2 regions of the Cytobacillus gottheilii genome follow, and region 2 is predicted to be linked to the other one. Evidence: riboswitches for the same ligand, from Rfam matches in the RefSeq annotation. Region 2 holds a riboswitch; the other holds the start of a gene.
The links. Region 2 has a riboswitch for preQ1 ahead of queF (preQ(1) synthase). Riboswitches for the same ligand answer to the same signal wherever they lie in the genome.

Region 1: it holds a riboswitch for preQ1, as region 2 does, so the genes downstream of both, J1899_RS06045 (VUT family protein) here and queF (preQ(1) synthase) in region 2, are expected to answer to the same signal.

Annotation. Positions count from the first base shown of each region.
Region 1 covers NZ_CP071709.1:1,224,988-1,229,203, reverse strand. Annotated here, with positions in the region: gene J1899_RS06055 (vWA domain-containing protein) at 100-738, opposite strand; gene J1899_RS06050 (macro domain-containing protein) at 816-1,811, opposite strand; gene J1899_RS06045 (VUT family protein) at 1,923-2,459, opposite strand; PreQ1 riboswitch class I at 2,600-2,646, opposite strand; gene J1899_RS06040 (C40 family peptidase) at 2,707-3,342, opposite strand; gene J1899_RS06035 (diguanylate cyclase) at 3,428-4,216, shown strand, end outside.
Region 2 covers NZ_CP071709.1:844,227-848,442, forward strand. Annotated here, with positions in the region: gene J1899_RS04055 (TldD/PmbA family protein) at 1-97, shown strand, start outside; gene J1899_RS04060 (hypothetical protein) at 480-767, shown strand; partial or broken gene J1899_RS04065 (peroxiredoxin-like family protein) at 1,076-1,510, opposite strand; PreQ1 riboswitch class I at 1,755-1,801, shown strand; gene queF (preQ(1) synthase) at 1,897-2,394, shown strand; gene J1899_RS04075 (hypothetical protein) at 2,734-3,867, shown strand.

The DNA.
Region 1 (4,216 bases), 380 kb from region 2:
TAAATACAGTTTTAATTAATAGGTTTTTCCAGAAATTAACTTAAACTCAAAAATAATATCCTAAATCACTAAAGATTTAGGACACCTTATAACCTACTATCATTTACTCCGCTCAGTAAAATCCCGTTCAATCTCGTCTTTCCAGCCAGGATCAACACCCTTGCCATACCGTACGCTCAATACTGCCTCGCTCAGGATTTCATAATTTAGTTTCGTACCTTCTCCATCAGCATGGTAATCCACGGCAAAATCTTTATCAATGCCAAAGTACCCAGCAGTTTCAACGGCATCAATATTGGCTCCGAGAAACATAAAGGTCCAGTCATATTTTTCTTTCTGATGCTGAATCATTTTTTTCACTTGTTCAGAGGTGAATTCCCGGCTGGCATTTTCCATGCCATCAGTGGTAATCACAAAGAGGACATGATCTGCACGCTCTTTCTTCTTCTGCTCTTGAACAGTTTTTTGAATCGAAAACCCGATTGCATCAATTAATGCGGTCGTCCCGCTTACTTCATAATCGCTTTCAGTTAGCTTTTTTATATCTTTTACAGAAACGCGGTCATGTAATAATTCATACCCATTGTTGAATAATACTGTCGTTACAAACGCCTCTCCTTCAGCTTTTTTCTGCTTTTTCAACATCGAATTATAGCCGCCAATCGTGTCTGCCTCGAGCCCTGCCATTGATCCGCTTTTGTCTAAAATAAATACAACTTCAGTTACTTTGTTTTTCATGTTTAATACCCTCCTTATCTATAATGGAAGGATATCAAGTTTTCAAAATGAAATGGTCGCTTCAAAAGCGACATTTTCTAAGCACCGAGCAAAGGCTGGTCAAATCGAAATAATGCTTCATTAATTTCATGGATATCATACTTCTGCTGAGTGATAAAAAATTTCACAATGACATCAAATTTACTGCTGTGTGACAAAGTATATCCTGCTGCTGACAGCAGAGCATTGGTTTCATCTTCATCCAGCTCCAGAGCGATCGCAAAGGCGATAGCGGTTTTCTTTTTCGGATTATAACTGTCTTCCTTGCGGATCTTTGAAAACAGACGGCGATCAATATTCGCTCTTTTATAAGCATCCACATCGCTTATTCCTCTTTCGTCAATGAGGCGAAGCAGGCGTGCCGAAAACGATTCATCGAGTTCATCAATTAACTGCATTAGACTGCTTTCTTCAATATCCTCACTTTGCTTAACATAATCATGCTCTCTAAGTTGTTCCGTTACAAAGCGTGCTTCTCTGCCCCCATAGAGAGCACTAGCTTCTTCCACATAATGCTCATCAATATATTCCTGAATAGAGTGAAAAAGCTTCTGGCTCAGGCCAAACGATTGCTGATCAAATACAACTAAATAAACATGCATTTCATGCTGCATTAAAAAGGTGCTGATGGCCGAAATGGCAATTTGCAGAGCCTCTTCTTTAGGAAATCCGTATATTCCTGTTGAAATCAGTGGAAATGCAATGGACTCACATTGATATGTTTGTGCCAGTTCTAATGAATGCTTATAAGATTTCCGCAGCAATTCTGCCTCCTGCTGTGTACCGCCCTTCCAAATGGGACCAGGTGTATGGATAATATAGTTGGCAGGCAGCTTAAATCCATTCGTTATCACGGCTTCACCGACTGCACATCCCCCGATTTTGTCGCATGCTTCTGTTAACTCCTCAACTCCGGCTGCTTGAAAAATAGCACCGCAAACACCGCCGCCCATTTGCAATTTCTTATTGGCTGCATTGACGATGGCATCTACATTCATGACTGTAAGATCCTGGCGAACGATTTCCAAAGGCATAAATGAAACTCCTTTTTTTACTAAAAGCATAGCATCGACACTGCTCTGGGACAACAGCATTCTGGGGACATAAAAAAGGAACCTATTTTGATCAATAGATTCCTCCGAAACTTAAAACGCCATCTTATTCTCTTTTCCAGTATGAATACGATGAATAATCAGCGCTGCAATCATTTGAATAATCGTTTTCGCCAATATTTGACCAACAATTGCTGCCGGCACTGCTTCCCATGGGAGCATGTTTGCACCTAATGGACTTAAGCCGATTACAACAAACACAACTGAATCCAGCAAGCCGCCGACAACACCGCTGTAGAAAACACGCCATGCAAATGGCAGCTTTAAACGCGTATAGATTTCCGTATCAGCTGTTTCTGCAATTAAGAACGAAATAGCGGATGCAACCACAATCATCAATGTATCTCCAAGCAGGAATGACACGATTCCAGACAGGATTAATGCAGTAAAAATAAATAAGTACGTCTTTGATCTTCCATATTTATTTTGGACAAGATCACGGAAAATAAAGGTCGCTCCAATAAACAGCGTACCCATAGGGATCATGAAAATCCCTACAGCCAATGGCGCAAATTTAGCTGTTACCACATTGGCAATAACAATAGATAATAAATACAATAAAATTCTCATGTATACTCCTCCTGATGCTACAGTTTTATATGATAACCGAACGAAAAAAGACCTCCCAGCAAAGTTCTACAGAACTTCACAAAGAGGCCTAGACAATCTTTCTATCAAAAAAATAAAAAGCTGTGACCACATGGACACAGCAATCCATAGTTTTTTATAGAGGGTTTAAGCTAGGAACCTCTCCCGATCGGGTTATGCAATTGAGTTTAATATTATCTTATAGGACAGAGGTCTGTCAATGAAAATTTCAAGTAGCAACCTCTTCCTCTAACTGAATCAATATCTCTTCTCCTAACTCTCCGTCTTTTATTTTTATATGTCCTGCTGACGAAAAATCCTTTGGCATTAGTCCGTTTAACGGCATGGAAAACGATGTGATCCCTAATGTTAAATAAGTTTCTGCGATCAACTTGCTGCAGGTGTAATCATTCCTTTTTGAAGTAATATGAAACATTCTGCCTTCAATTACTTCTTCAATCATTGGCCATTCACTTGGATTGGGGATTCCATGCACGCTTTTGATATAGTCATAGAGCTTTTGATCATCGATTTTGTTTTTCATAGTTAAGGTGCGCACGGCATATTCTGGTGCCACGTAGGGTTCTACATCCTGGCCGTACGTTTTAAGCCGATCCAGCAGTTTGACAACCTTTGGTCCTGTCTCATGATCATGAAACCATTCATCCTCCAGATTTACAAGGGCGGTCGATTCAAAGAAATAAACCTCACCATCTGGATCAGGACGCAGCACCATCCCCACATGCGACCATTTGCTGTGCTCCAGCTTTTCCACTAACTTGCTCATCTCATATTTTCCGCTGAATAAAATTAAATCACCTGTTTTTAATAATGGCAAAAGTTGATCATACGTTTCTGTTTTCATGACATTCCTCCTAAAATAATATGCTAAAATTTGACACTATCATGTTATAATGATACCAATATTTCATGAAACGGGAGTCAATTCAATGAAACCAGTTTTCAAAAAATATCACTACTTTGTTCTCATTGTCCTTTTTACATTGTTCTTTCCTATTTCAGCCTCTTATGCTGAAGCAAACTCCGTGAACGTCGGCAATGATTTTACGGAAAAGGACATGACCTCCCATTTACTTGTGTATGTTGATTCAAACGATCTTACTCCAGATCAAATTCTCGAAAGGCAGGATCAATTTGTTCCCTTCAGTCAGGCGGATATCGATGGGGATATTGCCGATTTGGATTATTGGATCAAGATCGATATGCAAAATACAAGTGACCGTGCGAAAGAGCTGCTGCTCGAAATTCAAAAGCCGCATTTAAGCTTGGTTTCCTTGTATAGTGAAAATAGTGGTAGCCTTAATTTACAAGAAACGATCGGCTACAGCCTGCCATTTGATGAAAGAATCATAAAACACCGCAATCTCGTTTTTCCGCTTCACCTAGATTCATCTGAAGACATACATACCTATTATTTAAAAATTGAAACTGATAGTTTCTTTCAGGCACCGATCACTCTTTGGAATTATGTATCATTTTCAGCAAACCATTCTGATTCGCAAATGCTGTTTGGTCTTTTTTACGGCATTATGATTGCCATGATGATTTATAATAGTTTTCTATTTCTCTCGCTAAGAGAAAAAACGTACTTATATTATATCTTGTTTATTGCTGGTTTTACGATCCTGCAGGCGATTTGGGATGGATATGCGTTCGAGTGGCTGTGGGGCGATTATCCTTGGTGGGCACTCCGGTCTAATTCATTTTTTATTCTTTTT
Region 2 (4,216 bases):
TCAGCAAATTGAAGAAGTTGGTTCAGATCTCGAATTTTCGCTTGCATTTGGTTCGCCGTCACTGCTGATTAAGGAGCTGGCAGTCACGATTGAATAAGGGAATGCAAGAAAAGGGAACTGATAATGAACAATTGAATTGAGGAAAATATGAAAAAATAAAATAGGAAGTGAAAAAAAATAAGTTTAGAGTTTTGCGCTCTGAACTTATTTTTTTCGGCATATTATTCTTCTGGATATACTGCACTTTGAAAAACAACTGCTTAAAAGAACATTAACTCTCCTAAATTGAGGTTTTCTTTTGGAATGAGAATGGATATAACGTATTATAGGATGTTAAAGGGAAGGGGAGAATGGGGAGAGCAGTTTAAGCCAAAAGGAATTCAATGGGACCTTGTTACAGAAGAAGAGATGCTGGTATTAAAAGAAATATGGGACCTAATTCAGAATAGGAAATGATAGAGACACAGAGGAGTGATTTGTTGCGGTTTATTGCACAGCATCCTTATATAAAAGTCAGCAGGCAGATCAAATGGACTGAGCAGAAAATCATTGAAGAAGAACTTTCGCTTATACTATATGAAGATCGCATTGAAACACAATTTCATGTTCATTATATAAGAGACGTATGGGATGTTTCCTATAAAAGTACCAGCGCAGGCACGGGGCTGCTTTATTTACATACCAGGAGCGGTGTAAATGCTTTTTATGTGAAACAAAATCCTTCAGAGTTTATTGACCACTTTATAAAAATAAAAGCAAGCTTGTAGAAATTTTTCAATAGCTAAAAAGTGCAAATAAAAAGGTGCATTCCGCTTATGGGAATGCACCTTTTTGGTCCGTATAACGGACATTCAAGGTACGTTTACTGAGGCCGTCCGATTTTAAGTATATCGGTTAAAGACGAGAGTGCCTATCGAGCGCTCTGCAAACCCTCCTTGATCCAAAGCAATGCCAAGACAAGAATCTGAAGTCGCTGTTATGTTCTTCAAGGTGAACCAGTCCCTTCTGCAAGTCGTAATGGCCTTGCATTATTTGTTTACCACCATGAGAAGAGTTAAAACATTTCTCGACAAAATTATTTATGTTTGTCCATAATCTCCATTATTTTTGCAAGGGGTGCATGATTTTCAGGTGATTCGTCAATGTGGTTCCAAAGGACTTTTCCTGAACTAGAATAAACCCAAGTTCCCCCTTGAATATAAACATCTTGTGTCTTCATTGACTCCATAACGAACTTTTTTTGCTTTTCGTCTTCTGGGACAAATCCTTTTACTTTTCCGGTAACAAAACCAAAGGCAGCTTTGGAGAGCAGCTTCCATTTTGGCATTGTCTTATGTCCCATTCCTTTATAGGCAACTCTTGCAGGATCGCCTAAAATCGGAAATGGATAAGGACCAAACTCTTTTAAGAACATGTTGATAAAGCTGCCTTTAGAAGGTGCAATAACAATCAGCTGATAACCGCGCTTTGAAAATTCATCATAATGCTCACGCAACTGCGTGAGATACTGCCTGCAGACAGGTCAGCCAAGATGGCGTACAAACACCACAACACTTGGTTTTCCTTGAATCAATGCTTCTAGAGAGAGTTTTTCTTCAGAATCTGTTCTTTCAAGCAGAAAATTCATGAAAATACCACCTTTCGAATAGATTAGTCAATCATAACGTTATTATTAGATATTTTGAAGTAATTGACACACTATCGAAAGTTTTTTATAGTTATATTGGTATTTTAAAATATGCGTTTCACGCAAAATGAGAGAGGTTCATAGCACTTACCCTCTATAAAAAACTATGGAACGGATGAATTGCATTCAGCCATGTCCATGGAGGGCATGGTTTTTTTATATTCAATTCCCTCATTCCAGCATGAAATGCAATCCAAGGAGGCACTAGCATGACAGGAAGAAAAGATGAAGAATTAGAAGGGGTAACCCTGCTGGGGAATCAAGGGACACAATATTTATTTGAATATTCCCCAGAAATCTTAGAAAGCTTCGATAATAAGCATCCAAACCGTGATTATTTTGTAAAATTTAATTGTCCAGAGTTTACGAGTTTATGCCCTAAAACAGGACAGCCAGACTTCGCGACAATTTATATCAGTTATATACCAGATCAGAAAATGGTGGAAAGCAAATCGCTTAAACTGTATTTGTTCAGCTTCCGCAATCACGGAGATTTTCATGAAGACTGCATGAATATCATTATGAATGACTTAATTGAGCTAATGGATCCGCGTTACATCGAGGTGTGGGGCAAGTTCACGCCTAGAGGCGGCATTTCCATTGATCCTTACACGAACTATGGAAAACCAGGCACAAAATACGAAAAAATGGCTGAGTTCAGATTGATGAACCATGATCTATATCCAGAGACCATTGATAATCGTTAATCTTAATAGAGGCTGAAGGTCCATATTTTAACCAATAATCAAACCAAACATTTTAGCAGATCATTTTTAACTGTTAAATTTGTTTGGTTTTTTAATTGCTTAAGTGCTTCATTTTTGTGTAAAGGTATGTCTTCTCTTTGAGACGGTTTTGTTATTTAGGATAAAGTACATTCAATTTACCTATAAATACTACAAATTTATAATTCTTTTGTAATCTTTGTAATAAATGGGTTTGTGAATTGATTGTCCATTTGTTACACTGATAATTGGTTAAATCTCTGTGAATGTTTAATTATGAGATTACTAAAATATGAATGGATGCTTTATTAGGAGATTATCATGAAAAAATTTTATATAACAGTTTGTTTATTATTGTTGACGGCTTGTTCGTATGACACGATCGCGTCAATTAAATCGGAGACACTTTCTGAAACGGAAGAGGCAAAAGATGCAGCAAAAGAGGAAAAAACAGAACCAGCTGTAATTGCAGAAGGTAAAGAAAAGATGGATACGGTTACTCTTAAAGAGGAATCTCTTTTCAAATTTGAAGTTAAAGATGGCAGTTATGATTATAACGTGTTTGTATACGCTAAAAATGCAGAAAAAAAGGATGTTTTCTATTCTGGCCATTATGCATTTTACCTAGCTGAAAAAGATTCAACGGTAGCTTATAAACAAAATGTTTTAAACGATGAAGAAATACTCACTTTTAAAACAGGGAATGATGAGCAAATTTACCCTTTGAAAATTGGAAAGAAAACGATATTTGCTGTGGCTGAACAAATAGATCAGGTGCATAGCCAATATCTGTTTGCGGGAATTGACAATGGAGAATTAAAGCTAATAAGCAATGGAGAAATCGAATCTTTAAATGATATTACAATCAGAAACATAAACCAAAAATATCTTCAGACAATAAAGCGAGACAGTTCTTCAGATACCATATACTTTACAACATGGGGATTAAATGAAGAGACCCTAAAGCTAGTTGAACAGGACCAAGAAACGATTACAGATAAAGAGAAAGTAGACTTCTGGCTAGATAGTTTAAATGAAAAAAATGCATTCTATTATCCATTTAAAGATTTGGAGCTAAATACAGATCTCTTGGCAAAAGCAAAGCAAGGCATTCCAGTTGGAAGCCCATACCCGCTAGGCACCAATATACAAGAAATAAAAAAGTCTGAACCATATTACATGCGGGAAGGCGTGAAAGAGGAAGGCCCGTATGTCATGTATCCTGAAATCACCTATTATTATAATGCTGAAGACAGTAAGGTGACAGCAGCTGAAATTCCTGGAGAACGTCTAAGAACAACCCTAACTGAGGCAGAAAAGATATTTAAGCAATTCGGAGAAACATTTAAAAACGACACAGGTACATCCATCTATTTAAATACGGAAAAGTATCAAATTGAAGCAGTGGCCGATCATGATGATAAGGTGAAGTTGCTGCGATTAAAAAGAAGATAGCGGATGGTAAAAAATGGCTCGGGTATTGAATTTGCCCGGGCTATTTGTCATACAAAATAATGAGCGGGATAGCAGTATGAGATTCTCAATGCTGTATCATCAGAATAGCAGTATACGGCTAGAATAGATTGAGGCTTATCTTGATTCAGTGGGGAGTGTAGAGAGTGAGATTTTCATGTGTTATGTTTGCTGTTTTAAGTTTTATTAGCTTGATCCTTTTTTTAGTGGGAAATTCAATGACTCCACCCCCTGGAACAATATCTGGGAACGGAAACCCCGCGCTAATTCTGTTTTTTATACTAATCCCAATTCTTATTTGTCTCGTCCTTTTTTCAGTCATTCTTATTCG